3 regions of the Microbacterium sp. KR10-403 genome follow, and region 2 is predicted to be linked to each of the others. Evidence: predicted binding sites of a transcription regulator. Region 2 holds the regulator's gene; each other region holds the start of a gene.
The links. Region 2 encodes LexA, which represses DNA repair genes until DNA is damaged. Its sites were predicted from a motif close to TCGAACANNTGTTCGA; they were not measured.
Positions count from the first base shown of each region.

Region 1: the regulator LexA is predicted to act here: its motif matches at 9,192-9,207, upstream of imuA' (DnaE2-dependent mutagenesis accessory factor ImuA').
Region 3: the regulator LexA is predicted to act here: its motif matches at 4,398-4,413, upstream of ABMQ42_RS04485 (HNH endonuclease signature motif containing protein).

Region 1 covers NZ_JBEGDC010000003.1:290,827-301,469, forward strand. The annotation lists gene ABMQ42_RS08120 (response regulator) at 1-167, shown strand, start outside; gene poxB (ubiquinone-dependent pyruvate dehydrogenase) at 182-1,915, opposite strand; gene ABMQ42_RS08130 (Fe-S cluster assembly protein HesB) at 2,091-2,375, shown strand; gene ABMQ42_RS08135 (aldo/keto reductase) at 2,419-3,444, opposite strand; gene ABMQ42_RS08140 (error-prone DNA polymerase) at 3,513-6,917, opposite strand; gene ABMQ42_RS08145 (Y-family DNA polymerase) at 6,948-8,492, opposite strand; gene imuA' (DnaE2-dependent mutagenesis accessory factor ImuA') at 8,492-9,181, opposite strand; gene ABMQ42_RS08155 (oxidoreductase) at 9,285-10,643, opposite strand, start outside.
Region 2 covers NZ_JBEGDC010000002.1:25,658-36,300, forward strand. The annotation lists gene hisH (imidazole glycerol phosphate synthase subunit HisH) at 1-540, opposite strand, end outside; gene hisB (imidazoleglycerol-phosphate dehydratase HisB) at 537-1,148, opposite strand; gene ABMQ42_RS03895 (histidinol-phosphate transaminase) at 1,145-2,182, opposite strand; gene ABMQ42_RS03900 (LysM peptidoglycan-binding domain-containing protein) at 2,259-2,612, opposite strand; gene lexA (transcriptional repressor LexA) at 2,922-3,581, shown strand; gene metE (5-methyltetrahydropteroyltriglutamate--homocysteine S-methyltransferase) at 3,641-5,965, opposite strand; gene ABMQ42_RS03915 (methylenetetrahydrofolate reductase) at 5,962-6,930, opposite strand; gene ABMQ42_RS03920 (prolyl oligopeptidase family serine peptidase) at 7,194-9,086, shown strand; gene hflX (GTPase HflX) at 9,096-10,592, opposite strand.
Region 3 covers NZ_JBEGDC010000002.1:148,401-159,043, reverse strand. The annotation lists gene ABMQ42_RS04515 (helix-turn-helix transcriptional regulator) at 1-581, opposite strand, end outside; gene ABMQ42_RS04510 (hypothetical protein) at 706-1,071, shown strand; gene trmB (tRNA (guanosine(46)-N7)-methyltransferase TrmB) at 1,144-1,800, shown strand; tRNA gene ABMQ42_RS04500 (tRNA-Arg) at 1,901-1,976, opposite strand; gene ABMQ42_RS04495 (MFS transporter) at 2,166-3,416, shown strand; gene ABMQ42_RS04490 (NADPH-dependent FMN reductase) at 3,462-4,025, opposite strand; gene ABMQ42_RS04485 (HNH endonuclease signature motif containing protein) at 4,488-5,993, shown strand; gene argS (arginine--tRNA ligase) at 6,113-7,777, shown strand; gene ABMQ42_RS04475 (LmeA family phospholipid-binding protein) at 7,789-8,871, shown strand; gene lysA (diaminopimelate decarboxylase) at 8,986-10,377, shown strand; gene ABMQ42_RS04465 (homoserine dehydrogenase) at 10,374-10,643, shown strand, end outside.

The DNA.
Region 1 (10,643 bases), on a different contig from region 2:
CGATGGCGCGCGGCGACTCGAACGCCGAGATCGCCGAGGCGCTGGTCATCAGCCGCGAGACCGTGAAGACGTACGTGTCACGCATCCTGCTCAAGCTCGAACTGCGCGACCGGGTGCACGCCGTGGTCTACGCATATCGCAGCGGGCTGGCCGTTCCGGAGCGCTGAGACCGTGGCCGCCGTCAGCGGAAGATCCGCCGCACGAGGTTGACGTCGGCCAGGTCCAGCAGCTCGTCGCCGCGACCGCTCATCACGGTACGCAGCGCCCAGAGCGTGAAGCCCTTGGCCTGCGCGGCGGTGATCGCCGGCGGAATCGACAGCTCCTCACGCGCCACGACCACGTCGACCAGCGCGGCGCCGGGCACCGCGAACGCGCGCTGCAGGGCATCCTCCAACTCCGCCGGATCTTCCACGCGGATGCCGGTGATCCCCACCGAGGTGGCGACATCAGCGAAGTTCGGGTTGTGCAGGTCGGTTCCGAAGTTCAGGATGCCGGCGGCCTTCATCTCCAGTTCGACGAAGTTCAGCGACGAGTTGTTGAATACGACGATCTTCACGGGCAGGTCGTTCTGCGTGATCGAGATGAGATCGCCCATGAGCATGGCCAGTCCCCCGTCACCGGCGAGGGCGACGACCTGGCGCCCCGGGTCGGCACCCGCGGCGCCCAGCGCCTGCGGCATGGCGTTGGCCATCGAGCCGTGCACGAACGAGCCGAGCAGCATCCTCTCCTTCGTCATCCGCAGGTAGCGCGCGGCCCACACCACCGGCGTGCCGACATCGGCGGTGAACACGGCGTCCTCCGCAGCCAGCTCGTCGACCAGACGCGCGACGTATTGCGGATGGATCGGCTTCTTTCCGTCGGAGCTGGCCAGCCCGTCGAGCTCACGCCGCGTCTTCTGATAGTGCGCGACGCTGTCTTTCAGGTGCTTGCCTGCGCGGCCGTCGGAGATCAGCGGCAGCAGCGCCGCGGCCGTGCTGCGCACGTCGCCGACGAGACCCACGTCGACCGGGGTCCGCCTGCCGATCTGTGCGCCGCGCACGTCGACCTGGATGATCTTCGCCTTCTCGGGGAAGAACTGCCGGTAGGGGAAGTCGGTGCCCAGCATCAGCAGGGCGTCGCACTTGTCCATCGCGCGATAGCCCGACGCGAAGCCGAGCAGGCCCGTCATGCCGACGTCGTAGGGGTTGTCGTACTCGATGTGCGGCTTGCCGCGCAGTGCGTGCACGATGGGCGCCTGCAGCCTCTCCGCGAGCGCGAGCACCTCGGCGTGGGCGCCCTCGACGCCGGCGCCCGCGAGGATCGTGACCTTCTTCGCGCCGTTGAGGATCTCGGCGGCGGCGCGCAGCTCATCTTCGGCCGGCACCACGTGCGCGACCGACGCGCGGATCGGGGCCGACGGCCGCCGGTCGGGCGCGTTCTGGAAGAACACGTCGCCGGGCACCACGACCACGGCGACGCCGCGTTCGTTCACGGCCGCGCGCATCGCGTTCTCGAGCACCCAGGGGACCTGCGAGGCGTCGCTGACCAGCTCGCAGTAGACGCTGCACTCGCGGAACAGGGTCTCGGGGTGCGTCTCCTGGAAGTATCCGCTGCCGATCTCGGCGAGCGGGATGTGCGACGCGATCGCCAGGACCGGCACGCGCGAGCGCTGCGCATCGTAGAGGCCGTTGATGAAGTGCAGGTTGCCGGGCCCGCAGCTGCCGGCGACCACGGCCATCTCGCCGGTGAGCTCGGCTTCGGCACCGGCTGCGAATGCCGCGGACTCCTCGTGCCGCATGTGCATCCAGCGGATGCCGCCGTCGCGCCGCAGCGCCTCGGTGAAGGCGTTCAGCGAGTCACCGGGAAGCCCCCAGATGCGCTGCACGCCGGCGTTCTTCAGGGTCTGTACGAAAAGCTCGGCCACATTCGTCGACATGCCGCCAGAGTAGGCGGTGGATGCCGCGACCGCGAGGGGGTCTGCCGCCGTGTCGATACGGGATGAAGGGCATGTGAATCCTCTCAGAAACAGCGCGGAGGGTTGCATCTGGCCGCCGATGAGGGAATCGTGGCCGACTCAGCGTCCCTACCCCACCCCGACGGAAGGAGCACGCATGCTCACCCTGACCGAGAACGCCCAGACCGCGGTGAAGTCGATCGTCTCGAACGGCCCCGAGGCCGAGACGGCGGGACTCCGCATCCATGGCGGAGACGATGCCACCGCGGGTTTCGCGCTGTCTGTCGTGGCGGCACCGGAAGAGGCCGACACCGTCGTCGATGATGAAGGCGCCCGCGTCTTCCTCGATGAAGGAGCGGCCGCCGCCCTCGACGACCAGGTGCTCGACGCCCAGGTCGACGACACCGGCGGCGTGCGCTTCGGGTTGACCGCCCAGGTCTGACCGGGTGGGTGCGGCCAGTACTCCCGGGCCGCACCCTCTTCACTCAGCGTTCCTGCACGACGTAGGTGGCCGGGTCGTCGTCGGGCCGGGTGCCCCACGACGCGTCGGCCGCGACCGTGTCGCGGTCGAACCAGAACGCGTCGGCGACGGCGCGGATCTCTTCGGCGGCGTGCTCCTGCAGCAGCGTGAACGCGGCCAGCGCGTCACGCAGCTGCGCGGGGGTGCGCGCACCGACGAGCACGTTCGCGGTGATCGGGTTCAGCAGCGGCACGGCGACCGCCAGAGCTGCGACGGTGGTGTGCAGGGAGGCCGCGGCTTCGCGGATCTGCGCGACGCCGGCCGTGATGCGCGCCTGGGTGCCGCCGATGTCGCCGCCGATCATGCGGGCGGTGCCGTCGGTGCGCGGGCCGAAGATCAGCCCGCCCTCGAACACGTCGGACGCCTGCACGCGCACGCCGATCGCCTCGTGCAGTTCGCGGTACGGCGCGCCCTCAGCGATCGAGCGGCGGGTCAGTCCGTACTTCAGCTGCGCATAGTCGGGACCGGCGATGCCCGCGGCCCCGGCCTGCCCGGTGATCTCGGCGACCTCGGCGGCCGACCAGTTGTTCACCGCCCATGCGCGGGTCCTGCCGCTCAGCAGCAGCGGCGCCAGCTGCACAAGGAAGGCGGAGTAGTCGTCGCGCGGCGCCATGAGGTCGCCGAGGACGAGCACATCGGCGTAGTCGGTGTGCTGGCGCTCGAGCATCGCGTCCAGCTGCCGCGCGAACGTCGGCGCGTCGATGCCGGGCTGCGGCAGCCATGCCTTCACCGCGAGCCGGATATCCTCACGACGCGGCTTCAGCTGTGCCATCGCCCGGGCGAACACCATCTCGGTGGCGTCGGGGTCGGGGTCGTCGAGGTGCGGGCCGTAGATGCCCACGTCGAAGGTCGTGACCCCGGCATCCATCGCCGCCCGCAGCGTCTGCACGACGGTGTCGTACGCGGCGCGGTCCCAGGTGTTCCACGATCCGAGGGCGAGTTCGGAGACCGTGATGCCGGTCGGGCCTGTCGTGCGGGTGGGGATGGTCATGCGGGTTCCTCTCTGAACAACGCGCGTCATCGTTCGATATTTCTCCAATCGTAGACAATAACTCCGGGTCAGCGGAAGTCCCGCGAGTGGTGTGTCACCCCCACCCGCAGGTCTTCGAACGCGTCGGCCAGCAGGTTGACCACGCCCTCCTCCGAGCGCTCGACGATGCCGCGCACGATCAGGGCCGGCGCATCGCGCACGGTGCGCCGGTAGCGCGTCCACACGCCGGTCGTGCAGATCACGTTGACGATGCCGTGCTCGTCCTCGAGGTTGAGGAAGGTGACGCCGGATGCCGTCGCCGGCCGCTGCCGGTGGGTCACCAGCCCCGCCACCTCGACGCGTCGGCCGACCTCGTGCGTGCGCAGCTCGCGCGAGGTGAGGACCCCGCGGGCGTCCAGCGGCGCGCGGAAGTGCGTGAGCGGATGGTCGTCGGTCGACACCCCGGTCGCCCACAGGTCGGCCGCCAGCCGCTCGTAGCTCGACGGGTCGCCGAACAGCGGCGGCTGCACCGACACCATCGAGTCGGGCAGGTACTCGGCCCGGTCCTGTGCGGCGGAACCCGCCAGCCAGATCGCCTCGCGCCGGGTCAGCCCCAGGCATTCGAACGCGCCTGCGGTGGCCAGGGCCTCGAGCTGCGCGGTGTTCACGCCCACCCGGCGCACGAGGTCGCGCAGATCGCGGTAGCGACCGTGCGCGTCGCGCTCGGCGACGATCTTCGCGGCAAGGTCGTCGCCGATCCCCTTCACCGCAGCCAGCCCCAGCCGCACGGCGAACGCCCCGTCGCGCCGGTGCGCGGCCGACTCGTCGGGCGCGTCGATGTCGAAGTCGCCCGTCGGGCTCTGATGGCGGTCAAGGCACGAATCCATGCCGGTGACCGTCCTGTCGTCGGCCCGCTCGACCACCGGATCGGCCCCCGACAGGTGCAGGTCGGGGCGGCGCACCTCGACGCCGTGCCGGCGCGCGTCGGCCACGAGGGTCGCCGGCGAGTAGAACCCCATCGGCTGGGCACGCAGCAGCCCCGCGAGGAACGCGGCCGGGTAGTGCAGCTTCAGCCACGACGACGCGTACACGAGCAGCCCGAACGAGAGGGAGTGCGACTCGGCGAAACCGAAGTTCGCGAACGCCTGGATCTTCGCGTAGATGGCGTCTGCGGCATCCCCCACCAGCCCGTTGGCCGCCATGCCCTCGTACAGCTTCGTCTTCAGCGACTCGATGCGCTCGACGCCCCGCTTGGAGCCCATCGCGCGCCGCAGCAGGTCGGCGTCTTCGCCGGAGAGCCCGCCGACGGCCATGCCCATCTGCATAAGCTGTTCCTGGAACACCGGCACCCCCAGCGTGCGCGCCAGCACAGGCTCGAGCTTCGGGTGCGCGTAGGTGACCGGCTCGCGTCCGAGCTTGCGGCGCACATACGGGTGCACGGCGCCGCCCTGGATCGGCCCCGGCCGGATCAGCGCGATCTCGATGACGAGGTCGTAGAACCTCCGGGGCTGCAGGCGCGGCAGCAGCCCCATCTGCGCGCGCGACTCGACCTGGAACACCCCGATCGAGTCGGCCCGGCACAGCATGTCGTAGACGGCCTTCTCCTCCTTGGGGATCGTGGCCAGCTCCCACTCCTCCCCCGTGGAGGTGCGGATGAGGTCGAAGGTGTGCTGCAGGGCCGCCAGCATCCCCAGCCCCAGCAGGTCGAACTTGACCAGGCCCATCCAGGCGGCATCGTCCTTGTCCCATTGGATGACGGTGCGCCCCTCCATGCGCGCGTGCTCGATGGGCACGACCTCGCCGACGGGCCGCTCGGTGAGCACCATGCCGCCGGAGTGGATGCCCAGGTGCCGCGGGGCCTTCAGCAGCTCTTCCGCATATTCGACGACCTGATCGGGGATGTCGTGGCCGGTGTCGGTGGAAAGGCTCGCCCCCCACCTCTCGACCTGTTTCGACCAGGCGTCCTGCTGACCCGGCGAATAGCCGAGCGCGCGCGCCATGTCGCGGATCGCGTTCTTGGGCCGGTACTGGATGACGTTGCACACCTGCGCGGCCCGCTCGCGGCCATACTGCGCATAGACCCATTGGATGATCTCCTCGCGGCGGTCGGAATCGAAGTCGACGTCGATGTCGGGCTCTTCTTCACGCAGGCTCGACAGGAACCGCTCGAACGGCAGCTCGTACGCGATGGCGTCGACCGCGGTGATGTCGAGCAGATAGCAGACGGCACTGTTGGCGGCAGAGCCACGACCCTGGCAGAGGATGCCGCGGCCCCGCGCCTCTTGCACGATGCCGTGCACGATGAGGAAATAGCCCGGGAAGTCCTTCTGCTCGATGACGTCGAGCTCGTGGGCGATGCGCTCGCGGTCTTCGGGCCGCAGCTCGGGGTACTTGCGCGGCACGGCGCCCCACACCAGCTGCCGCAGGTGCGACATGGGCGTGTGCCCATCGGGCACCGGCAGCTTCGGCAGGGCGGGCTTGGCCATGCGCAGCGGAAAGGCCAGCTCGTCGGCGAGCGCCACGGTGCGCGCGACCGCGCCCGGGTAGCGCGCGAACCGGCGGGCCATCTCGGCGCCGCTGCGCAGGTGGGCGCTCGCGTGCGAGGGCAGCCAGCCGTCGAGCTCGTCCATGCTGCGGTTCGCACGCACGGCCGCCACCGCCGCCGCCAGCAGCCGGCGCTGCGGCTGGGCGTAGTGCACGTTGTTCGTGACGATCGTCGGCAGTCCGCGCTCGGCGGCCAGGCCCGCGAGCAGGTCGTTGATCGTGGAGTCGAGCGGCTCGCCGTGGTCGATGAGCTCGACGTACACGTTGTCGTGGCCGAACAGGGCCGTCAGCCGATCGAGCTCGGCGGCCGCGGCATCCACGCCCCCCGTCAGCGCCGTGTCGGCCAGCGCGCGCCGCACGGCACCCTTGCGGCAGCCGGTGAGGATCGCCCAGTGCCCCTCTGCCTGCGCGGCGAGCTCGTCGAGGTCGTAGACCGGGCGCCCCTTCTCGGCCCCCTGCAACTGGGCGTGCGTGAGAGCGGCGGCCAGGCGGTGGTAGCCCTCCAGCCCGCGCGCGAGCACGAGCAAGTGTGCGCCCGCGGGATCGGCCTCGCCCTTCTGCGGCTTCGGAAGCTCGAGCGACAGCTCGGCGCCGTACACGGTCTTCAGTTGCCGCTCGGCGGCGGCCTCGGCGAAGCGCACGACGCCGTAGAACCCGTCATGGTCGGTGATCGCCAGGGCATGCAGGCCGAGCCGCTCGGCCTCTTCGACGAGTTCTTCGGGCGACGACGCCCCGTCGAGGAAGGAGAACGACGAGTGCGCGTGCAGCTCGGCGTAGGGCACGGCATCGGCCGGGCGGGCGATGGGCGGCGGCACGTACGGGCCGCGCTTGTGCGACCAGGCAGGGCTGTCGCCGCCGTCGGCGTCGGCCGGTACGGGGCGCGGGCGGCGGCGGTCGCTGAGGACGCGCTCGATCTCGGACCACGGCACGGAAGGGTTGTCGAAGCCCATCAGCGCGGCCTTCTTCTGTGCGCGGTGGCGCTAGTCATACCGCGCCTCCGCCGCCCAGCGGCCGCCCTCGCACACGAGCAGCCAGGCGTTCTGCTCGGCATCCACGACCTGGAACCGGTGCGCACGCCGGGCACGGGCGGCATCCCATCCCCGTTCGTCGACCGTCCACGGGCCGGCCCACGACACGATCTCGCGCCACCGGCCGGCCTCGGTCAGCCGCGCGGGCGGGGCGCTGAGCTCTCCGCGGTCGTCGACCTCGACGACCAGCCCCGTCTGCGAGACGACGTCGACCGGCTGCGGCTGCGGGAACACCGTCGCGGGTGCGGGCGGCGGGAGGCTCCCCGGCCAGGGACGGGCACGCTCGGTCGCCACGGCGCGGTCGCCACGATCGCCCCACGGCACGAGCACCTGCCGTTCGGTCAGCCACCGGCCGCCGCCGACCGCCGGGGTCAGAACCCCGCGGTGCCCGAGCATCGCCTGCACGCGCGAGAGCGCATGGTGCACGCGTTCGTCGGGGCCGGAGCCGAAGATCGCCGGTCTGTGGGCGGATGCGGCATCCACCGCCTCTGGATGCAGCCGCACGAGCGTCACCCCGCTGCGCAGCACCCGGTTCTGCGCATCTTCGGCCAGCTGCCAGCGCACCCGGTCGATGACCGACGCCGCATCGAACGAGCGCGGATGCAGCCACACCCGATCGCTGCGCTCACCGCGATCTCCGGTCAGCTCGACGCGCAGCTCGGTGCACACGAGGTCGGTCGCACCCAGACCCGCGATGAACTCGTCGGCGGCGATGCGCATGCCGAACGCGACCTGCTCGGCAGCCTCGACGGCCGGCTCGAACGCGACCTCGCGGTCGAGCTCGGGCGGCGGCGTGCGCGGCTGCACCGGCCGCGAATCGGCCCCGCCCGCCAGCTCGTGCAGCCGCTGCCCGGCCGGCCCGAACCGGTCGCGCACGAGGCCGGCGTCGAGTGCGGCGAACGCCCCCAGCGTGTGCACGCCGAGGCGGCTGAGCAGGTGGGCCAGCCCGTCGTCTTGCAGGGTCGTCACCGGCAGCGGCGCGAGGAAGGCCGCCGCCCCGCCCGCCGGCACTATGCGCACGGGCTTGTCGGCGGTCGTCGTGCGCGCGGCCTGCTCGGCGGTGAACGGCCCGTCGGCGACGGCCGCGCGCACGCCGGGCAGCTCCTCACCCTCGGCGAGCACGTCGAGGATCTCGCAGGCGGCCTCATTCTCGCCCCCATAGAAGCGTGCGGGCCCCTGTGCGCGCAGCGCGCACAGCCCCGGGCGGATGATCTGCACCCCGGGCACCAGCTGCTCGATGCGCGAGACCACCGGCGAGAACTCCCGGGCGTCGCGATCGTCGTCGGCCGGTACGATCTCCAGCCGCGGGCAGCGCCCCTGCGCGTCGCGCCGCCGCTGCCCGCGCCGCACGCCCTCGACGCGAGCACCCGCCGAGCAGGCGACCACGGTGTTCGCGTGCACGATCGCCAGGGGTGCGGCATCCGCCCCCTCTGCCCCGCGCTGCCGGTGCAGCGCCGTCACCGGCCAGTCGGGGAACCACAGCACCAGGCTGCGCATCAGCCCACCGCCCGCATCGGCACCGGCGCCGCGGTCGGTACCGCCGACAAGCCGCCGGTCTCATCGGGCAGCACGAGCCGGGCGCGGCGCGGCACCGCCTGGCGCCTGCTCGTGACGCTGACCGTCAGCACGCGCCGCTGCAGGAAGCCGTGTCCGTCGCCCACACCCGTCCACTCCGAGGCGTCGACGGCGATGGATGCCTCGGCCTGAGGCCACACGCCCTGGACAAGCAGCACCCCGCCGCGATCGCGCAGCCGCGCCGACAGCCGCGCCACGTCGCCCGGGGTCACCCGCCCGCCCGGACGCACCGCGACCACCGGCAGCACATCGGCGACGGTCGCCGTGACCGCGAGCCAGCGCGCCCCCGGATCGGGGATCAGCACGACCCGCGACAGATCGACCCCGAGCTGCTCGGCCGCCTCGGCACCGAGCTCGGGCATCCCCACCACACCGCACCAGGAGCCCTCCTGCGACGGCCGGGCCAGCAGCGCCAGCAGCAGCGAGGCCGACGGCGCCACCGTGTACGCGGCGCCCGCCCGCAGGCCGCCGCCCGGCAGGAGCGAGGCGAGGCTCGGCAGTGTGGGCAGGACCGCGGCGCCGAGCCGGCGCCCCTGCACCCGCTCGAGTTGCGCGCGCAGAAGCGAGATCTCCTGCGCTGTCGCAGCACCTGCCGACATGATCGCCCCCACTTCCTCATTCTAGAACGCATGTTCTAGGCGGTCAATGCAGGAACGACGATAGACGCCCCCTCCGACATCCGAAACACGTCGATCCGTGGGCTATGTTCGACAGTCAGCGCGCGGTGCGGGCCGCGGCATCCCCCGCCCGCAGGCCCTCCTCGAACGCGGCGACCGCGTTCAGCCCGGCCGTGTTCCGCGCGCCGCCGACGACCGAGTGCGGGATGCCGCGGGCCGCGAGCTCCGCGGCGAGCCCCGCGCGCGGCGTCTGTCCCGCCGCCACGATGACGGTGTCGGCCCCGACGAGCTCTTCGGCGCCGTCCACCGTGATGCGCACGCCGCCGGGTTCGACCGCCCGATACTCGACCCCCGTGAGCGTGCGCACCCCGCGCCGCCGGATCGCCTGCACCGCCGCCCAGCGCGTCGTCACGCCCATGCCCGCGCCGATCGGCCCGTGCCGGCGCATGATGGTGATCTGCCGGCGCGGCGGCGGCAGTGTTCCCGCGCGCAGACCGTGCTCGACCAAGAAGTCCGAAGCGCCGTCTTCGACGAGCAGGTGCGCAAGGTCCACGGCGATCCCGCCGGCGCCGATGACCGCAACCCGCTCCCCCACCCGCGACACATCGGCGAAGGCCTGCGCATAGTCGAGCGCCCGCTCGACGCCCGGCAGCTCGACCCGGCGCGGCACGACGCCGGTCGCGACGATCACGTGGTCGAACCCCGCGACCTCCTCCAGCCCCGCCGCATGCCCGAGCCGCACCTCGACGCCCGTCTCGTCGAGCAGGTGCGCGAACGACCGTGCGACCAGGGCGAAGTCTCCCTTGCCGGGTACGGCGCCCGCCAGCAGGAACTGCCCGCCGATCTCGGGCGCCTCGTCGAACAGCGTCACCCGCGCACCGGCGAAGGCGGCGGCGCGTGCCGCTTCCATGCCGGCGGGCCCCGCACCGACGACCGCGACCCGCCGTGAGGAGGGGCGGGATGCCGCCACCAGCGGAAACCCGATCTCCCGCCCCGCCCGCGGGTTGACCATGCACGAGACCGGCTCGACACCGAGCGACCGGTCGATGCAGGCCTCGTTGCAGCCGATGCACAGCGTCACCGAGGCCTCGCGGCCGGCGAACGACGCCGCCACGATGTGCGGGTCAGCCAGGAACGGCCGCGCCATCGACACGATGTCGGCCTCGCCCGCCGCGAGCACCCGCTCGGCCTGCTCCAGGGTGTTGATGCGGTTCGACGCGATGACAGGCACCGCGCCCGCGAGCCCACCGGCCGCAGAGGCCGACGCCAGCGCCGCCCGGATCCGCCCCGCCACCGGCGTGAACGCCCCGTGCGGCACCATCGACTGCACGGTGGGCACCCGCGCCTCGTGCCAGCCGACGCCCACGTCGATCGCATCGGCACCGGCCTGCACGAACGCGACCGCCAGCGCATCGACCTCGTCGGGCGTCGACGAGCCCTCGACGAGATCGGCACC
Region 2 (10,643 bases):
GGCCAGGAACGGCGCGGCCCCGTAGTCGCACCAGGTCAGGATCGGCTCGGGGAACGGCGGCTGCACCTGCAGGTTCCACTGCGTCGCGCCGTAGCTGTGCACGAAGTAGAACCGCTCGTCCTCGATGCCGGCGAACAGGCGGCTGCCGGCATCCGGGCGGACCGTGTTCCAGCCCATGTGCGGCAGCAGCGGTGCGTCGAGCTCGGTGACGACGCCCGGCCACTCCCCCAGCCCCTCGGTGTCGACGCCGCGTTCGACACCGCGCCCGAAGAGCACCTGCATGCCCACGCAGATGCCGAGCACCGGCCGGCCACCGGCCAGACGCCGGTCGATGAGTTCGTCGCCGCGGATGTCGCGCAGCGCCTTCATGACGGCCGCGAACGCACCCACCCCGGGCACGACGAGTCCGTCGGCGTCGTGCACGAGCCGGCGGTCGGCCGTCAGCCGCGCGTCGGCGCCCGCCGCCTCCAGCGCCTTCACCGCCGAGTGGACGTTCCCCGACCCGTAGTCGAGGACGGCCACGAGCGGCTTGGCCGTCACAGGGCGCCCTTCGTGCTCGGGATGCCGTGCACGAGCGGGTCGAGGGCCTTGGCCTGACGGAACGCGCGTGCGAACGCCTTGAACTCGGCCTCGGCGATGTGGTGCGGGTCACGGCCGGACAGGACGCGCACGTGTGTGGTGAGCCCAGCGTGGAACGTGATCGCCTCGAACGAGTGCCGCACGAGCGAGCCCGTGAAGTGGCCGCCGATGAGGTGCAGCTCGAACCCTGCGGGCTCGCCCTCGTGGACGAGGAACGGACGCCCGCTGATGTCGACGACGGCCTGCGCGAGCGCCTCATCGAGCGGGACCAGGGCGTCGCCGAAGCGCGAGATACCGGCCTTGTCGCCGAGCGCCTCGCGGATCGCGTCGCCCAGCACGATCGACACGTCCTCGACGGTGTGGTGCGCGTCGATGTGGGTGTCGCCCGACGCCCGCACGGTCAGGTCGGTCAGCGAGTGCTTCGCGAAGGCCGTGAGCAGGTGGTCGAAGAACGGCACGCTCGTGTCGATGCGTGCGAGGCCCGTGCCGTCGAGGTCGAGCTCGAGCTCGACCGACGACTCGCTCGTCGAGCGGGAGCGGGAGGCGGTGCGGGACGCGGCGGTCGTCATGACGCCGAGTCTATCGACGCGAGCGCATCGAGGAACGCGCTGGTCTCCTCCTCGGTCCCCGCGCTGACGCGCAGGCTGCGCGGCAGCCCGACGTCGCGCACGAGCACGCCGCGGTCGAGCAGCGCCTGCCACGTCGCCGTCGGCTCATCGACTCCGCCGAACAGCACGAAGTTCGTCCACGACTCGTACGGCTTGTACCCCAGCGCCTCGAGCGTGGCCGAGATGCGGTCGCGCTGCGCGACGATGTCGTCGACCGTCGCGAGCATCGTCGGCGCGTGCCGCAGCGCCGCCAGCGCCGCCGCCTGCGTCAGCGCGCTGAGGTGGTAGGGCAGGCGCACGAGACGCAGCGCGTCGATGACGGCGGGGTCGGCGGCGAGATAGCCGACGCGCGCGCCCGCGAAGGCGAACGCCTTGCTCATCGTGCGCGAGACGACGAGACGCTCGCGGCCGGGCAACAGGGTCAGCGCCGAGCGCTCGTCACGCGGTGCGAACTCCCAGTACGCCTCGTCGACCACCACGATCCCGTCGGTCGCGTCGTACACCCGCTCGATGACGTCGATGGGCAGGGGCGTACCAGTGGGATTGTTCGGCGAGCACAGCAGGACGACATCGGGGTGCGCCTCGGCGACCTGCCCCGCCGCCGCCTCCGCGTCGAGCGTGTAGTCGACCCCGCGGACGCCGGCCACCCACGCGCTGCCCGTGCCACGCGCCAGAAGCGGGTACATCGAGTAGGTCGGGGCGAAGCCGAACACCGTGCGCCCCGGGCCGCCGAACGCCTGCAGCACCTGCTGCAGCACCTCGTTCGAGCCGTTCGCGGCCCAGAGCTGGTCGCGCGTCAGTCCGTGGCCGAGGTACTCGGCGAAGGCCTCACGCAGCTGGGTGAACTCGCGGTCGGGATAGCGGTTCACGTCGCGGAGAGCCAGGGCGACCCCGTCGAGGATGTCGTCGGCCACCTCTTTGGGGACCGGATGGGTGTTCTCGTTCACGTTCAGCGCCACGGGCACGCGGGCCTGCGGCGCACCGTAGGGGCTCATGCCGCGCAGATCGTCACGAATGGGCAAGTCGTCTAATCGAGGGCTCACCGCTCCATCGTAGGACCGCACTCGGTGTTCAGCCGGCCGGGGCGTAATCCGCGGGAATCGACAGAACCTCACCGGGCGTGACCGTGACGCCCTCGAGCGCGTTCAGCCGCACGATCGCGTCGACGACATCGCGCGGGTCCGCGTGCGGGGCGAGCCGCTCGGCGATGCCCCACAGGGAGTCGCCGGCCGACACCGTGACGGTGGCGAAGGACCCGGCCGGCGCACCGGCGTCGCGCGAGGCGACCGCGGCGCCTCCACTGATCGCCGCCGCGGCGATGGCCGCGGCGATCGGCAGCGCGACGAGCGCCGCGAGCACGCGCCGCCCGCGATGCGTGAGACGCAGGCGTGTGACGGGCTGTGCCGTCGGGGCGATCGTGACCATGGGGTCCTCCTGGATGCTGTGAAGAGATTCGGTTCGGGAGCCCGGCCGGGGGCATCCCGTACCGAACCTCTCTTCCGAACCTAGTTTCGATGTTGTAGTCTGTCAAGTGGAATCGGAATGCGAATCCGGATCGAAGACGACACGCCCTCGGGGTGCCGCCGATCCGTCCCGGAAGCGGATACCGTTTCGATGAGGACACCTCACCACGGACCTCCGACATTCGAAGAAGCTGCATCCGCGGCGGGAACGGGAGCTGACATGGGCGACGCATCGCAGGACGCCACGACACCGGCGCCGCAGGTGCCGAGAATGCGCCGACAGACACGACGCAGGAAGAGCCTGAGCGACAAGCAGATGGCCATCCTCGAGGTGATCCAGCAGTCGATCACCCGGCACGGCTATCCGCCGAGCATGCGCGAGATCGGCGACGCCGTCGGGCTCAAGTCGCTCTCGAGCGTGACGCATCAGCTCAACCAGCTCGAACTGAGCGGCTACCTGCGGCGCGACGCGGGCAAGACGCGCGCGATGGAGATCCTCATCGACCTGCCCGGCTCGTCGGCGGAGAACCCCGCCGACTCGGCCCCCGCCGTGGGCGATGCCGCGCTCGTTCCGCTGGTCGGCCAGATCGCCGCGGGTGTGCCGATCACCGCCGAGCAGCAGGTGGAGGAGATCTTCCCGCTCCCCCGCCAGCTCGTGGGCAAGGGCGAGCTGTTCATGCTCAAGGTGCAGGGCGAGTCGATGATCGACGCGGCCATCTGCGACGGCGACTGGGTCGTGGTGCGCGCGCAGAACACCGCCGACAACGGCGAGATCGTCGCCGCGATGCTCGACGGCGAGGCGACGGTGAAGATGTTCCGTCAGCGCGACGGCCACACGTGGCTGCTCCCCCGCAACTCCGCGTTCGAGCCGATCCTCGGCGACGAGGCCGTCGTCCTCGGCAAGGTCGTGGCGGTGCTGCGCGCCGTGTGAGTGCGTGTCGAGCATGACGAAGGGCCCCGGGGAGACACCCGGGGCCCTTCGTCATGTCGTCAGACGCTCTGCACGAGACGTCCCTCGCGCACGCGCTCGGTCGCGGCGACCAGGTTGCCCAGTGCCGCCACCGTCTCCGGGTAGGCCCGCGTCTTCAGACCGCAGTCGGGGTTGACCCACACGCGGCGCACCGGGATCGAATCGACCGCCTGCTCGAGCAGATCGACGATCTCGTCGACCTGGGGCACGCGCGGCGAGTGGATGTCGTACACGCCGGGACCGATGCCGCGCGAGAAGCCCGACTCGGCAATGTCGGCGATGACCTCGCCGCGGCTGCGCGCCGCCTCGATCGAGGTGACGTCGGCATCGAGCGCGGCGATCGCGTCGATGACCACGCCGAACTCCGAGTAGCACAGGTGCGTGTGCACCTGGGTCGCGGCATCCGCCCCCGCCGTCGCCAGGCGGAACGAGGCCACCGACCAGTCGAGGTAGGCGGGCTGGTCGGCCTTCTTCAGCGGCAGCAGCTCGCGCAGCGCGGGCTCGTCCACCTGGATGATCCGGATGCCCGCCTCCTCGAGGTCGGCGATCTCGTCGCGCAGCGCCAGCGCCACCTGGTTCGCCGTCGTGGCCAGCGGCTGGTCGTCACGCACGAACGACCACGCCAGGATCGTCACGGGTCCGGTGAGCATGCCCTTGACCGGCTTCTCGGTCAGCGCCTGCGCGAACTGCGCCCAGCGGACCGTGATGGGCTCGGGACGCGACACGTCGCCCCAGAGGATCGACGGGCGCGTGGCGCGCGAGCCGTACGACTGCACCCACCCGTTGCGGGTGACGGCGAAGCCGTCGAGGTGCTCGGCGAAGTACTGCACCATGTCGTTGCGCTCGGGCTCGCCGTGCACGAGCACGTCGAGACCCAGCTCCTCCTGCAGGCCGATCACCGAGGTGATCTCGAGCCGCAGCACGTCCTCGTAGTCGGACGTCGAGAGCTCGCCGCGGTCGTGCGCCGCACGCGCCTTGCGGATGTCGCCGGTCTGCGGGAACGATCCGATGGTGGTCGTGGGCAGCAGCGGGAGGCCGAGGGCCTCCTGCGCGGCATCCCGCTCGTCCTGCGGCCCGCGCGAGAACGCCTCCTCGTCGAGGGCGGCGGCACGCGGTCGCACCGCGCCGTCGTGCACGCCGTCGGCGGCGGCGCGATCGGTCAGCGCTTCGGTCGCGGCCGTCAGGTCGGCCTCCACGGCGGCGCGCCCCTCGACGAGTCCGCGGGCGAGCGCCACGACCTGCCCGACCTTCTGGTCGGCGAAGGCGAGCCAGCTGCGCAGGCGCGCGTCGAGGTCCGACTCGTCGTCGACGTCGTGCGGCACGTGCTGCAGCGACGTGGAGGTGCCGACGGCGACGGATGCCGCGCCCAGCCCCTGCAGCCGCTCGAGCTTCTCCCAGGCGGCGGCGAGGTCGCCGCGCCAGATGTTGCGGCCCTCGATGACACCGCCGACGAGCGTCTTCGACTCCAGGCCCGGCACGGCGGCGGGGACGCCACCGCGGGTGAGGTCGACGGCGACGGCCTCGATCGGGGCGGCGGCCAGCACCCGCCAGCTCTCGTCCGACAGCTGCGCATACCCGGCGGCGACCACGATGCTCGGGCGGCTCTGCGCGGCACCGAGCACCGCGTAGGCGCGCTCCGCGACCGCCGCAAGCTCGGCGGGGGCGACATCCAGCGACTCGCTCACCAGAGCGGGCTCGTCCAGCTGCACCCACTCGGCGCCGGCGGCACGCAGCGCCGCGAGCAGCTCGACGTAGACCGGCAGCAGGTCTTCAAGCCGGTCCAGCGGCACGAAGCCCTCGGGCGCACCGTCGGCGGGCTTCGACAGAGCCAGGAAGGTCACAGGACCCACGACGATCGGACGGGTCGTGACGTTGTCGGCACGGGCCTCGGCGACCTGCTGCGCGAAGCGGTCGCTCGTCAGCGCGAAGGCGGTGTCGGGCGCGATCTCGGGCACGAGGTAGTGGTAGTTCGTGTCGAACCACTTGGTCATCTCGAGCGGCGTGCGCTCGGCGTCACCGCGGGCGGCGGCGAAGTAGGCGCGCAGGCCGATCGATCCGTCGGCCTCGCGCAGGTCGGCGAAGCGTGCCGGCAGCGCGCCGAACGCGGCGGCCGCGTCGAGCACCTGGTCGTAGTACGAGAACGACTCGGGGATCGACGAGTCGTCACGCCCGAGTCCCAGCGACGCGAGGCGTTCGCGGGTGGCACGGCGCAGGTCGGCGGCGGTCTGCTCGAGCGCGGCCTCGTCGAGCGCGCCCGCCCAGTGCGCCTCGACGGCGCGCTTGAGCTCACGGCGGCGGCCGATGCGGGGGTAGCCGAGGATCGTCCCGGCGGGGAATGCGGTCATCGTGCGGTCTCCTTCTGGATGGGGGTGAGTATCCCGGCCTCGTCGAGCACGGCCAGGACGGTCTGATGGTTGTTGAACGCGTACAGGTGCACGCCGGGGGCGCCGCCGGCGACGACGTCGGCGGCCAGCCGGGCGGCGTAGGCGATGCCGATGGCACGCTGCCGCTCGGGGTCGGGCTCGATCTGCAGGGCGATCGACAGCTCGGCCGGGACCTCCTGCCCCGACAGCTCGAGCACGCGGGCCAGTCGCCGGGGCGAGGTGACCGGCATGATGCCCGGCAGGATCGGGATCGTCACGCCGGCCGCGCGGCACCGGTCGACGAAGCACAGGAAATCGTCGGCGTGGAAGAACAGCTGGGTGATGGCGAACGTCGCCCCCGCCGCCTGCTTGGCCAGCAGCGCATCGATGTGCTCACGGGGATGCCGCGACCGCGGGTGCCCGTGGGGGAACGCCGCGACGGCGATCTCGACGTGCTCGCCGGGAACGACCCGTGCGGCTCGCGGCAGACCGCGTATGCCCGCCTCGGCATACGGCGCGCGCTCGGCCTGCACCCGGTCGATGAGCTGCACGAGCTGGGCGGCAGACTCGAGGTCACCGAGGAAGGGATCGCCCTCGACGGAGCCCTCCGGCGGGTCTCCCCGCAGGGCGAGGAAGCTGCGGATACCGGCATCCAGGAACTCCCGGATGAGACGGGCGGCGCCGGCGTAGGTATTGCCGACGCAGGTCAGATGCGCGAGCGGCTCGACGTCGGTGTGGGCGCGCAGGTACTTCAGGACCTCCAGCGACGGACCGCCGGTCGACCCGCCCGCACCGTAGGTCACGGAGATGAACCGGGGCCCGGCGGCGGCGAGCCGCTGGAGCGTGTCGTGCAGGGCGACGGTGGACGCCGGGGTGCGCGGCGGATAGACCTCGAAGGAGAACGGCACGACACCCGAAGGGCGCTGCAGGTCGTCGGCGAGGGTCATGGTGCTTCCTGTTCGATGGGCAAGTGCGAAAGGGCCGGTCGGCCGCCACCGCGCGCGATGGCGCGGTGTGTGCGGGCGGGTGCCGGGCTCGGCTGTCGCTCCTGCCCGGGAAGCCCGGGCGACGATGGATCCACCGTAAGCGGTCGGCCGCCCCGCGTCACGCGGTGTGACGGACTGTTTCGAGGTCCATATCCACAGAGGTATATGCCCGTAGCCACGCGCATCCGCGCCCCACAACGCATGTCTCCGGCTAGCGTGGGGGCATGTCCGCCACCCTCCCCTACGGCAGCTGGCCGTCGCCGGTCACCGCCGAGATCGCCGCCTCATCCGCTCCGCGCATCGACGGGGCGCGCTTCGTCGGCGAGGACGTCTGGTGGGGCGAATCCGTGCCCGCCGAGGGTGGACGGATGACCGTGCGCTCGCGACGCCTCGGAGTGTTCCTGCCCGCTCCCTGGAACGTCGGCTCGCGCGTGCACGAGTACGGCGGCGGCGCGTGGACGGCATCCGACGACGGACGCCTCTTCTTCGTCGAGAAGAGCGACCAGACGGTGTGGGAGCACACGCCGGGCGGCGCTCCGCGGCGGCTGACCCCTCCCGACGCCGGCGAGCGCTTCGGCGGACTGAGCTGGCAGCACGGACGGCTGCTGGCCGTGCGCGAGACGCACCGTGACGCGCACGTCACCCATGACATCGCCGAGATCGTCCCCGGCGGCGCCGTGCGCTCCCTGACCGCGGGCAGCGACTTCGTCGCGCATCCCGCGCTCTCCCCCGACGGCGAGCGGCTCGCCTGGATCGCCTGGGACCACCCCGACATGCCGTGGGACCGCGCGCGGCTGCGCGTCGGCCGGATCGGAGCGCACGGTGTGACCGACCCGGTGACGATCGCGGGCGGGGGCAGCTCACCGGTGCAGCCGGTGTGGGTCGATCCCGACGCGCTGGTGTACGCGGACGACCCCGCCGGACGCTGGAACCTCTGGCGCGTGCAGGTCTCGGCCGACCTCGATCCGCGCCCGGTCGCACCCGCCGATGCCGACACCGGCGGCCCGGTCTGGGTGCTCGGCACGCGCTGGTTCCAGCCCGTCGACGGCGGGAGGATCGTCGCCGTGCGCACGAACGGCGGCGATGAGCTCGTGGTCGTCGACGAGGCCACGGGCGCGGCATCCCCCCTCTCCGTCGACATCACCGCGAACGCGTCGGTCGAAGACGCCCGGGGGCATCGCGTGCTGGTCACCGGCACGGGGCTCGCCGGCACGCCGGCGGCGTGGCAGGTCGACGTCGACGAGCCGTCGCGCACCGAACGGATCGCCGGCGGACAGCCCGCCTGGGGCCCCGAGTGGACGCCGCGTCCTCGCGCGGCGACGTTCCCGGGCCCGCACGGCGACGTGCACGCCTATGACTATCCGCCGACGAGCCCGCAGACGGCCGGACCGGAGGGCGAGCTGCCCCCGTACCTCGTGTTCGTGCACGGCGGTCCCACCTCGCACACGGCGCCCGCGGCATCCGCCAAGATCACCTACTTCACGAGCCGCGGCATCGGGGTGCTCGATGTGAACTACGGCGGGTCGACGGGCTATGGTCGCGCGTACCGCGAGCGGTTGCGCGGGCAGTGGGGAGTGGTCGACGTCGAGGACGTGGCCGCGGCCGCGGCGGGTCTCGCCGCCGAAGGGCGGGTGGATGCCGCACGCCTGGCGATCGAGGGAGGGTCGGCCGGCGGCTGGACGGTTCTCGCCGCGCTCACGAACACCGACGCGTTCGCAGCGGGGATCTCCCGCTACGGCGTGGGCGACGCGCGGGCGCTGGCCGCCGACACGCACGATTTCGAGTCGCGCTACCTGGACGGTCTGATCGGCCCGCTGCCCGAGGCCGAGGACGTCTATCTCGAGCGGTCACCGCTCTCGCACCCCGAGCGCTTCCGCGTTCCGGTGCTGCTGCTGCAGGGCGCCGACGACCCGGTCGTGCCGCCGAGCCAGGCGGAGGCGATCCGCGCGGCGTTGGCCGAGCGCGGCGTCCCGCATGCATACATGCTCTACGAGGGTGAGGCGCACGGCTTCCGCAGGCCCGAGACCACGATCGACGTCCTGCGCCGTGAGCTGGCCTTCCTCGGGGCGGTGTTCGGATTCACCCCGGCGGATGTGGAGCCGCTGGCCCTGAGCTGACGGCGCCGGTCAGCGCGCGACCAGGAACGGTGCGAGCTGCGCGGCGAGGTGCGCGCCCACGCGGGCGTGCAGGAACGTGCCGCCCTCCTCGTGCGCCTGCTCGAGGATGATGCCCGTCTCGTGCACGGCCGAGACGAGGTCGCCCCGGTCATAGGGCACGAGGACGGTCACGTCGGCAGCGGGCAGGGGCAGCGTCTGCTCGACGACCTCACGCAATTCGTCGATGCCCGCGCCCGTGCGGCTCGACACGAACAGCGCCGTGGGCTCCAGGCCGCGCAGCAGCAGCCGCGCGTCGTCGTCGATGAGGTCAGCCTTGTTGAAGACGACGATCTCGGGGATGTCGCGCCCGCCCACGTCGCCGATGACGTCGCGTACCGTCGCCAGCTGGGCGGCGGGGTCGGGATGCGACGCGTCGACGACGTGCAGGATCACATCGGCGTCGGCGACCTCTTCGAGCGTCGAGCGGAAGGCCTCGACGAGCTGGTGCGGCAGGTTGCGCACGAACCCGACCGTGTCGGTGAGCGTGTAGATGCGGCCGTCGACGGTCTCGGACCGGCGCACCGTGGCATCCAGCGTCGCGAACAGCGCGTTCTCGACGAGCACCCCCGCGCTGGTCAGTCGGTTCAGCAGCGATGACTTGCCCGCGTTCGTGTACCCGGCGATCGCGACCGACGGCACGGTGTGGCGCTTGCGCTCCGCGCGCTTGGCCTCGCGGGCCGGGCCGAACTCCTTGATCTGCCGGCGCAGCAGCGCCATGCGCGTGCGGATGCGCCGGCGATCGAGTTCGATCTTGGTCTCGCCGGGGCCGCGCGAGCCCATGCCCGCTCCCCCGGCGCCGACCTGGCCACCGGCCTGCCGGCTCATCGAGTCGCCCCAGCCGCGCAGGCGCGGCAGCAGGTACTCGAGCTGGGCGAGCTCGACCTGCGCCTTGCCCTCGCGGCTCTTGGCGTGCTGGCTGAAGATATCGAGGATCACCGTCGTGCGGTCGATCACCTTGACCTTGACGACGTCTTCGAGCGCACGGCGCTGGCTGGGCGCGAGCTCGGTGTCGGCGATCACGGTGTCGGCGCCCAGCGCCGCCACGACATCGCGAAGCTCCTGCGCCTTGCCCCGGCCGACGTAGGTCGCCGGGTCGGGATGCGGACGCCGCTGCAGCATGCCGTCGAGCACGACCGCGCCCGCGGTCTCGGCGAGGGCTGCGAGCTCGCGCAGCGAGTTCTCGGCGTCTTCGGTCTCGCCCTGCGCGTGCACGCCGACGAGCACGACGTTCTCCAGTCGCAGCTGGCGGTACTCGACCTCGGTGACGTCTTCGAGCTCGGTCGACAGGCCGGGTACGCGGCGGAGGGCCGCGCGTTCCTCGCGATCCCACTGCTCGCCGTCGGTGTCGCCGCCCGCGGCGGTCGCGGCGTCCTGCAGCGCCTGCGCGGCACCGAAGACACGCACACCGGAGTGCGCGTCGGCGCGCGCCAGCACGCGGTCGACGGGGTCCGGCGTGGTCTCATCCATTCGATCAACTCTAGTCTCCGGCACGGGGCCTCCTTCCACTACGCTGAAGCA
Region 3 (10,643 bases), 120 kb from region 2:
GCCAGCGTGATCGTTTCGGCCCCGGGGGTGAAGCGGGCCAGCACCGCCTCGTCGTCGCGGCTGTCAGTGCGCACGGCTGCGACCACCAGCAGCCGCCGGTCGAGTCCGGTGCCCGCCGCGGCTGCGAGCAGATCGAGGCCCGCGCCGTCGGCCCACTGCAGGTCGTCGATGAGCCAGACCAGGAGGCGGTCCGCCGCGATCCGGTCGAGCAGGCGCAGTGCCGTCGACAGAATGATCGTCCGATCACCCGACCGGGCACCGCCGGCGAGCAGCGGCGACAGGCCGTCGCGCTCGTCCGGGGTGAGGAGATCGTGGTCGTCGTGCAGGAGCCGGGCCAGAAGTTCGGACAGCAGTGCGAAGGGGAGCTCGCCCGTGGACATCGCGACGCCGCGCGTGACGGCGAGCCGTTCATCATCGAGGCCTGCGGCGAACTCGGTGAGAAGGCGGCTGCGGCCGATACCCGGTTCGCCCGAGACCAGGACGAGGTGCGTGCCGCCCTCGCGAGCGCGCGCGACCGCGTCACGCAGCACGTCGAGTTCGTGCTCGCGCCCCAGCATCACCTGACCGCGCAGGTGCCCCATGTCGTCATTGTGGCACGCGGGAACCCGCAGGTCAGCCCGAAAGATAGGGGTATCTCCCGATTCGGCGGCCGAGGCGTCCGAGCATGCTGGGGCGCAGAGTTCAGAGCGTGGAAGGAGTCCTGAAATGTCTGCTCAGAACATCGACCCCGAACCGATCCCGATCGGGCCCGTGGCGCCCGCCCCGCAGCCGGCCGGCATGCCCGCCTACGCCTCCGCGGCGCTGCACCCTCCGGGAGGACTTCTGCCGGTCGCCACCCTCATGACCGGGCTCTTCGGCATCAGCATCGTGGCCGTTCTCCTCGGTCATGTCGGCCTGAAGAAGATGAAGGAGTTCGAGGCTGCCGGCGGCCGATTCGACGGAGTCGCGACCACCTACGTGCGCGGCGCGCAGAAGATGATGCTCATGATCGGCCTGGTGCTCGGGTACATCGGCGCCGTGATCTGGACGCTGTTCCTCGGCATCATCTTCATCGGCTACATAGCCGCATAGTCTGGACGGGTGTCCACACCCGACCCCGAATACCGCAAGAAGACCGTCTCGTTCGTGCGCCGCAGCGGGCGCATGAGCGAGGGGCAGGAGCGCGCCTGGGCCGAGCTCTCTCCCCGCTACCTGATCGACGTGCCGCGCGAGGTGTCGACGACGAGTGTCGCCCACGACGCGCGCATCGATCCGGAGGCGGTGTGGGGCAGGTCTGCATCCCTCGTGGTCGAGATCGGCTCGGGTCAGGGGCATGCGATCGTGCATGCGGCATCGTCCCGCCCCGACGTCGACTTCCTCGCGGTGGAGGTGTTCAAGGCGGGCCTGGCCCGCACGATGAAGGACGCGGATGCCGCCGGCGCGGGCAACCTGCGGCTGGCCGAGGCCAACGCGCCCGAGGTGCTCGAGCACCTGCTGCCCGAGGAGAGCGTCGACGAGCTCTGGGTGTTCTTCCCGGACCCGTGGCACAAGAAGCGGCACGTGAAGCGGCGCCTGATCGCGCCGGAGTTCACGGCGCTCGCCGGCCGTGCGCTGAAGCCGGGAGGCGTGCTGCGCCTGGCCACCGACTGGGAGGACTACGCCCTCCAGATGGTGGAGGTGATGGATGCCGCGCCCGGCTTCCGTCGTGCGTTCGAGGGGGAGTGGGCGCCGAGGTTCGAGGGCCGCGTCATGACGGCGTTCGAGCGCAAGGGCATCGCTGCGGGCCGCGAGATCCGCGACCTGGCGTACGAGCGGGACTGAGGGGCGCACGCGCGGAGCCTCCGACCGGCGGGGATCCCACCGGTCCTGGAGATGTGAAGAGGGTCCGTCGTTGCGGACGGACCCTCTTCACATTCAGATCTGGTGCCCCCGACAGGAATCGAACCTGCGACCTTTGGTACCGGAAACCAACGCTCTATCCCCTGAGCTACGGAGGCGTACCGGTCAAGACTATCAGTGCGAAGACGCCGTCTCAGACCGCGGCGCGGGGCCGTTCGAGAACCTGGCGCTGTTGCACGTTTCCGGCCGCGGGAGTGCGCAACAGCGACAGATCTGCCCGCCTCCGACCGCTCACTGAGCGAGCCTCGCCGCGCCGCGGCATCCCGAACCTGCGCCAGGATGGAGCGGTGACCGTCCCTGCCCCCGCTCCCAAGTTCGCGGTTCTGCGCAGCTGGAAGACCGCGCCGTACCTCGTGGGCGCGGGCCTGGCGATGATGGGCGACAACATCGAGCACGTCATCACCTATCTGGTGCTGTGGAACACGTTCCACTCGCCGATCCTGGTGGGCTTCCAGCTCGTCAGTCACTGGCTGCCCTACCTGCTGCTGTCGGTGTATGCCGGCGCGCTCGCGCAGCGATTCGACTGCCGGCGGATCATCCAGATCGCGCAGATCCTGTTCATGTTCGTGTCGCTGTGCTGGGGCATCCTGTTCCTGACCGGAACGCTGCAGCTGTGGGAAGCGTGCGTGCTCCTGGTGCTGCACGGGCTGGCGGGATGCCTGTGGGGCCCCGCCGAGCAGATGATGCTCTATGACTTCGCGGGGCGCGAGCAGCTGCCCAGTGCCGTGCGCATCAATGCGACGTTCCGCAGCCTCGGCATCCTGTTCGGTCCGGTCGTGGGCTCGGCGCTGCTGCTGACGCTCGGCACGACCTGGGGCATCTTCGCCAACATCGTCTTCTACCTGCCGCTGACGCTGTTCCTGGCGCGCACGAAGTTCACCGGGCACTCCCGCGAGGGACTCTACGGGACGGGCCGGGTGTCGCTGTGGCAGTCGTTCCGGGTGCTGGGCACCGTGCGGAGAGATCACGTGATCATGGGGATGCTGATCCTCGCGGCCCTCGCGTCGGTCTCGATCGGCGCCGTGCTGCAGACGGCGATGCCGGTGTTCGGCAACGAGTTGACGCCGACGGGCGCCGACGCCGAGCTCGTCTACGGAGCGCTGCTGTTCGCGCTGGGGATCGGCGGGGTGGTCGGCGGGTTCTTCCTCGAGGCCAGCGGCTGGATCCCGCCCACGGTGCGCACGGCGGTGATCAGCTCCCTCACGTTCGGACTGTTCGCGATGCTGTTCGCCTTCACCGGTTCGCTCGTGGTCGCGCTCATCGCGCTCGTGCTCACCGGGTTCTCGCAGATCACCGCGACCTCGACGGGGCAGGCGATCGTCCAGCTGGAGGCCCCGCCGGCCGAGCGTGGCCGGGTGCTCGGGGCCTACAGCATGTTCGGCCCCGGCATGCAGACGTTCAGCGGAGTGACGATCGGGGCGCTGGGGACGCTGCTCGGCATCCCCGCGACGGTCGTCATCGGGGGAGCGGTGCTGGTGGCCGGCACGCTCCTGACCGCGCTCTACATCCGCGGGAGTGCGCGCCGCGCCGAGGTGTGACGACGCGGCGCGCGCTCGGCCGCGCGGGTGTCGGCCGCGCGGGTGTCAGCCGCGCAGGGGACGCAGCGCGTCGGCCAGCGCGACGAGCTCGTCGAACTGTGCGTGCAGCATCCGCTCGTTGCTCTCGCGCGGCTGGAACACGCCGTCGTCATCGAGCTGCTGCGCGGCCCAGGCCAGCTCGACGTTCGAACTCGTGGGAACCAGCCCCAGCGCCTGCTGCACCGGACGCAGCGCGACCACGCCGCGGGTGCCGCCCGAGATGCCGCCGTAGCTGACGGTGCCGACCGGCTTGCGGCGCCACTCCTGATGCAGGTAGTCGAGCGCGTTCTTCAGGCTCGGCGCGTAGCTGTAGTTGTACTCGGGCTGCACGAAGATGAACGCGTCCGCGGCATCCACCCGTTCGCTCCATGCCTTCGTGTAGTCCTTCGTGTACTGGCGCAGACGCGGGTGGTTCGGCTCGTCCATCAGCGGCAGCGCGATCTCCTTGAGGTCGGCGAAGTCGACATCGAAGCGGCTGTCGGCGTCGGCCTCCTTCTGCACCCACTGGGCGATCGGCAGGCCGATACGTCCCTCGCGCACGCTGCCGACGATGATCATCAGTCTGGTCATTCAGGTCCCTTTCCGACATCTATTCAACGGCATCCATTCAACTCCTGGTCGGGCGGTCGGGTGAGTGGAGGGGTGGATGCCGCGGCCGGGGGCTCTGTCAGTGCGGCTCCATTCGTCGGGCCGAGGGCGAGGGGATGCCGGGGTCGTGGTGTCTGGTCCGGTTCTGTGGGGGCGGGTCTGTGGGCTGGGGAGGATGTCGGTGGCCGGTGGGATCGTGAGGGTGGCGGTGGATGCCGGCCGGGGGTCAAGAGCCGGTCATTCCATACGAAGATACGAATCTCACTCGTTCCCCGTGTGTACGGTGAGTCGCTTCGCGGTTGGCCTGAATCATGCGAAAAATACTTGAGAGAATCCATTCTCACCCCTTGTTATCCGTAGGCATGTTCGATACTATGGTGGTATCGGTTCATCCGGGGAAGGGGGCTCACGGTGTCGGTGGGTGTGTCTCCTGTTGTGTCGGAGGTGGATGAGCTGTTGGATTCTCTGGTGTCCTCGCGTGCGGCTGCGGGGCGGGCGTTCGCGGCGGAGATGTTCTTCTTCGCCCGGGTCGCGGACCTCGTGCAGCGGCGTGAGGCCGAGCGTGCCGTCCGGGGTGGGTGTGAGGGTGCGGTGGTGGATGCGTCGCAGCTGGCGATGCGGGAGCTGTACGCGGAGATCGCGGCCGGGCTGCGGTTGAGTGAGTGGCAGGTGGCGCGGAAGGTGTCGCAGGCGTCCACGCTGGTGGGGTCGTTCTATGAGACGTTGTGTGATGCCAGTGCGGGAGAGTTCTCCGGGGAACACGCGACCCTGATCGCCGAGGCCGGCGTGCAGATCGATGATCCCGGGGTGCGCGCTGAGTTCGAGGCGGTCGCGCGGGATATGGCCCGGGAGATGACCCCGGCACAGTTGAAGGCCGGGTTGGCAGGACTCGTGGTCCGGCTGGACCCGGAAGGCACCCAGGCGCGGGTGCGGGACGCGGTGGCACGGCGGCGGGTGTCGGTACGCGAGTTGGAGCCCGGTCTTGCCCGGATCACCGCGGACGTCCCGACCACCGAGGGCGTAGGTGCGGTGGCCCGGCTGCGGGAAGCAGCCACCGTCCTGTTCGCACAGAACCAGGCCGAGAAGACCGCGGAGAAGGTCGAAAACGACACCACCACTGCCACCGCCGGACCGGCCGACGCCGACACGAGCGACGTGGCCGCGGGCGTCGCTGACGCTGACGCCGGCAACACGGCCAAGGGCATCGACTTTGACACCGACGCCAGCGATGGCTCCGGTTCTGGCTGTGATGCTGATTCTGACGGGACGGGCGAGCCGGTGTTCGATGACCGGTCAGTGGCGCAGATCATGGCGGACATGTTCTGCGACCTGCTGCTGGCCGCCTCGTTCACCGGGCACGGTGCCGATGAACAGGCGCGGGACGCGCTCTCGGCGATCTGCCCGGAGGTGCAGGTCACCATCCCGGCAGAGACCCTCACCGGTGCCCGGGTGGGCGGGGCCACCGTGGACGGGTTCGGCCCGATCGACGACCACACGGCCAGGCGGCTCGCGGGTGGGTGCTCGATGTGGAGCCGGGTGTTCACCGACCAGGCAACCGGGGTGCCGGTCTGTGTGGACCGGTACCGGCCCTCCAAGCGGCAGAAACGATTCCTGCAGGCCAGGGACCAGCAATGCCGGTTCCCCGGATGCCGCAGACGTGCGGTCAAATGCGATATCGACCACACGATCCCGCACGCGGCGGGTGGCCCGACGTGCCTGTGCAACCTCGAGCACTTCTGTGAACGCCACCACACTCTCAAACACGAGACCGCGTGGGAGGTCGAACAGCTCGCCGGCGGGGTCCTGATCTTCACCGCCCCCACCGGGCGGCAGCACGTGACAAGACCACCGGGCACGGTCAGATTCGAACCCGTCGCCCTGATCGACCCCGACCCCCACCACCGACACACGACTGCCACACAATACGCAAACGACCCCGCACCCTTCTGAACACGCACCTGAACACGCACCCTTCTGAGAAGGGCGGCGCGGCCAGATGAGAGTGACAGGCGCGCCGCGGTGGCGTTCTCAGCGGCCGCGCGGGCGGCTCGCCATAGAATTGTCGGTCTATGGATCCTGAAGCCCTCTCCGCAGCCCTGCTCGACGTCATCCGCCCGCTCGCGGAGGCGCGACGAGCCGGCTCCGCCGAGGGCCTGATCCCCGCCGATCTGCTGCTGGAGCGGCCCAAGAACCGCGACCACGGCGACTGGGCGTCCAACGCCGCGCTCAAGCTCGCGAAGAAGGTCGGCGCGAACCCCCGTGAGTTCGCGGCCGAGATCGCAGAGAAGCTCGGCGAGGTCGCCGGTGTCGCATCCGTCGAGGTCGCCGGTCCCGGCTTCATCAACGTGCGGTTGGATGCCGCGGCCGCCGGTTCGCTCGCGAAGACCATCGTCGACGCGGGTGCCGCGTTCGGCACCAACGAGTCGCAGCGCGGCAACACCGTCAACGTCGAATTCGTCTCGGCGAACCCGACCGGCCCGCTGCACATCGCGCACACCCGCTGGGCGGCGCTCGGCGATTCGATCGTGCGCCTGCTGCTGGCCAGCGGCGCGACCGCCGTCCGCGAGTACTACATCAACGATGCCGGCGCGCAGATGGGCCGCTTCGCGGCATCCATCGTCGCCGCAGCCAAGGGCGAGCCGACGCCGGAAGGCGGGTACCCCGGCGAGTACATCACGACCCTCGCCGGCCGGGTGCTCGAGGCGCGCCCCGATCTGCTCGAACTGCCCGACGACGAGCAGCTCGTCGTGGCCGAGGACCTCGCCTACGAGTATCAGCTCGCCGAGATCAAGAACTCGCTGGACCGGTTCAACGTGCCCTTCGACGTGTGGTTCTCCGAGCGCACGCTGCATGCGCCCGGCGAGAACGGCATGAGCCTCATCGATCAGGCCGTGGAGCGCCTGCGCGAGCAGGGACACGTCTTCGACGCGGACGGTGCGGTGTGGGTGCGCACGTCCGACTTCGGCGACGACAAGGACCGGGTGATCCGCCGTTCCAACGGCGAGTACACCTACTTCGCCGCCGACGCCGCCTACTACCTCAACAAGGGCGACCGCGGCTTCCAGAACAAGATCTACCTGCTCGGTGCCGACCACCATGGGTACGTGCACCGCCTGAAGGCGATCGCGGGAGCGGCGGGAGAGGACCCGGAGAAGAACATCCAGGTGCTCATCGGCCAGATGGTCTCGATCAACGGCGCGCGCCTGAGCAAGCGCGCCGGCAACATCATCGAGATGGACGACCTGCTCAATTGGCTGGGCACCGACGCACTGCGCTACTCGCTGGGCCGTTACCCCGCCGACTCGCCGCTCGACCTCGACCCCGACCTGCTGCGCAAGCGCACCAACGACAACCCGGTCTTCTACGTGCAGTACGCGCACGCCCGCACGCACAACGTCGCCCGCAATGCGGACGACGCCGGTGTCGACCGCGGCGTGTTCGCGCCCGAGACCCTCACCCACGAGACCGAGGCGGCGCTTCTGGGTGCGCTGCAGGAGTTCCCGCGCATCGTGGCGTTCGCCGCCCAGATGCGCGAGCCGCACCGCGTCGCCCGTTATCTCGAAGAGCTCGCCGGGCTCTTCCACCGCTGGTACGACAACTGCCGCGTCATCCCGCTGGGAGACGCCCCGATCGAACCCGTGCACCACACTCGCCGGTGGCTGAACGACGCCACCGGACAGGTTCTGCGCAACGGCCTGGACCTTCTCGGAGTGAGTGCGCCCGAGCGCATGTGACCGGAGGAGAGATGGCCGAACGCTCCACCCAGCCGGAAGATCCGACGGAGCCCATCGCGGTCCCGCCGAAACCGCCGCTGCCGGGGGACGGGCAGGTCATCCCGCCCAGGCCGCCGCTGCCCGCGCAGCCGGCCTCCGCATCCGAGCCCGCTCGCACGGCCGCCGAGCCCGCCCCCGAGCCCGAGGCGACCACCCTGCCGCTGCCGGTCGTCGGCGAAGCGCAGCCCACCTCCCCGCAGACCGCGGCGTATGCGCAGCCCGCGCACCCGCAGACCGCCGCCTATCCGCAGGCCGCGGCATCCACTCCTCCGCAGCCCGCGAAGCCGAAGAAAAAGCGTCGCGGCGTCGTCGCCGCGGTGACGACGCTCATCATCGTGGCCGTGCTCGCCGTCGCCGGGGTGATCGGCTGGTTCGCCGGCAACGCCTGGCTGAAGGACAAGGTGGTCGCCGAGGTCACCGCGCAGACGCGGACGGCCCTCGACCTCGGCCCCGATGCAGAGGTCGACGTGGACGTCGACGAGCCGATGATCCCGCAGGTGATCGCCGGCCGACTGTCGGCGCTGACCGTCACGGTCCCCGAAGCGCCGCTGGGCGGTGCGACCGGGAGCCTCACCGTCCACGCGACCGACGTCCCCACGAGCGGCGACGGCGAGGTGGGCAGCGCCGATGCCACCGTGAGTCTGGCCCCCGACGCCCTCGTGAAGCTCATCGGCAACTTCGACGACACGGTCGCCGGTTCCCTGAAGGTCGACGGCGGCAACCTCGTCGTCTCGCTGAACCCGGCGCAGTTCCTCTCGGGCATCTCCTTCGCCCTGACCTTCACGCCGAGTGCGAAGGACGGCGCGCTCGTCCTGACCCCCGAGAAGTTCACGGTGGGCGGACTGAACATGGATGCCGACACCATCCGCGCCCGCTTCGGGAGCCTGGCCGACGGCATCCTCGCCGACCGCACCGTGTGCGTGGCCGATCGCTTCCCGAAGGGGCTGACGCTGTCGAAGATCGCCGTGGGCGCGAGCACCGTCGACGCCTCGTTCACCGTCGATCCGCACATGCTCTCCGACGCCGCGTTACAGAAGCCGGGAACGTGCGGTTGACCCCGCTAGACTGGCCAGCATCACCCGGTGCATGCGTCGACGCCCGGCGAGCGACGCGACCGGACTCTTCCGTTCCGGAAACGCCGCACCGCAGCATCCTTCGATTGGTCCCCCTTGTCCGCCTCACCCACCCGTGATCCGCTCCCCGTCCCCGACGACGCCGATGCCCTGCACGAGCGGGTCTGGCCCGTCTCGGCACATCGCGACGACGACGGCGCCCTCGTGGTCGGGGGAGTGACGGCGACCGAGCTGGCGCAGTCCTTCGGCACGCCGCTCTACGTGGTCGACGAGGACGAGGTGCGCGCACATGCGCAGCGCACCGTCGCGGCGTTCCGCGCAGCGGCCGACGCGCACGGCATCGACGTGCGCGTCTACTACGCCGGCAAGGCGTTCCTGTGCACCGAGGTCGTGCGGTGGACGGCCGAGGCCGGCATGAACCTCGACGTGTGCAGCGGGGGAGAGCTCGCCGTCGCCCTGGCAGCGGGCACCGACCCCGCGCGCATCGGCTTCCACGGCAACAACAAGTCCGTCGACGAGCTCACCCGCGCCGTCGAGGTCGGCGTCGGAACCGTGATCGTCGACAGCCTGATCGAGATCGAACGGCTCGCGGCGATCGCCGACCGCGCCGGGGCGGTGCAGAATGTGCTGCTGCGCGTCAACAGCGGCGTGCACGCCGAGACGCACGAGTTCCTCGCGACGGCGCACGAAGACCAGAAGTTCGGTTTTGCGATGGATGCCGCGCCCGCCGCGGTCGCGCGCATCCGAGAGCTCCGCTCGCTGAGCTTCCAGGGCCTGCACTGCCACATCGGCTCGCAGATCTTCGGCGTCGCCGGCTTCGCCGAGTCCGCATCGCGCCTGGTGGACCTGCACGCGCAGCTGCTGGCGGGCGGGCCGATCCCGCTCCTGAACCTCGGCGGCGGCTTCGGCATCGCCTACACCCCCGCCGACGACCCGACGCCGATCGAAGACCTCGCCGCCGGCATCGTCGAGGCCGTCGCCCGCGAATGCGAGGTGCGCGGCATCCCGATTCCCGACCTCGCCTTCGAACCCGGCCGCGCCATCGTCGGCCAGGCGGGCGTCAGCCTCTACGAGGTCGGCACCGTCAAGCCTGTCGAGCTCGGTGAGGGGCGGCAGCGCCTCTACGTGAGCGTCGACGGCGGCATGAGCGACAACGCGCGGCCCGCCCTGTACGGCGCCGACTACTGCGCCCGCATCGCCTCGCGCGTCTCGGGTGCCGCCCCCGCCCTGTCGCGGGTGGTCGGCAAGCACTGCGAGTCGGGAGACATCGTCGTCGACCGGGAGTACCTGCCCGCCGACGTCGCCCCCGGGGACCTGCTGGCCGTGCCCGCCACCGGCGCGTACTGCTTCTCGCTGGCGAGCAACTACAACTACCTGCCGCGCCCGGCCGTCGTCGCCGTGCGCGACGGGGCCGCCCGCGTGATCGTGCGCGGACAGACCATCGCCGACCTGCTGCGTGCAGACGTCGGCGCAGAAGGGAAGGCATGATCGACTACCGTCGCCTGCGCGTCGCACTCCTCGGAGCGGGGGCCGTCGGCTCCCAGGTCGCGCGTCTGCTCATCGAGAACGCCGACGAGCTCGCGGACCGCTCCGGCGCCGCACTGGAGCTCGCCGGCATCGCCGTGCGCGACATCGACGCGCCCCGTGATGTGGACCTGCCGCGCGAGCTGCTGACCACCGACGCCGAGACCCTCATCGTCGGCAGTGACATCGTCATCGAGCTCATGGGCGGCATCGAGCCGGCCCGCGAGTAC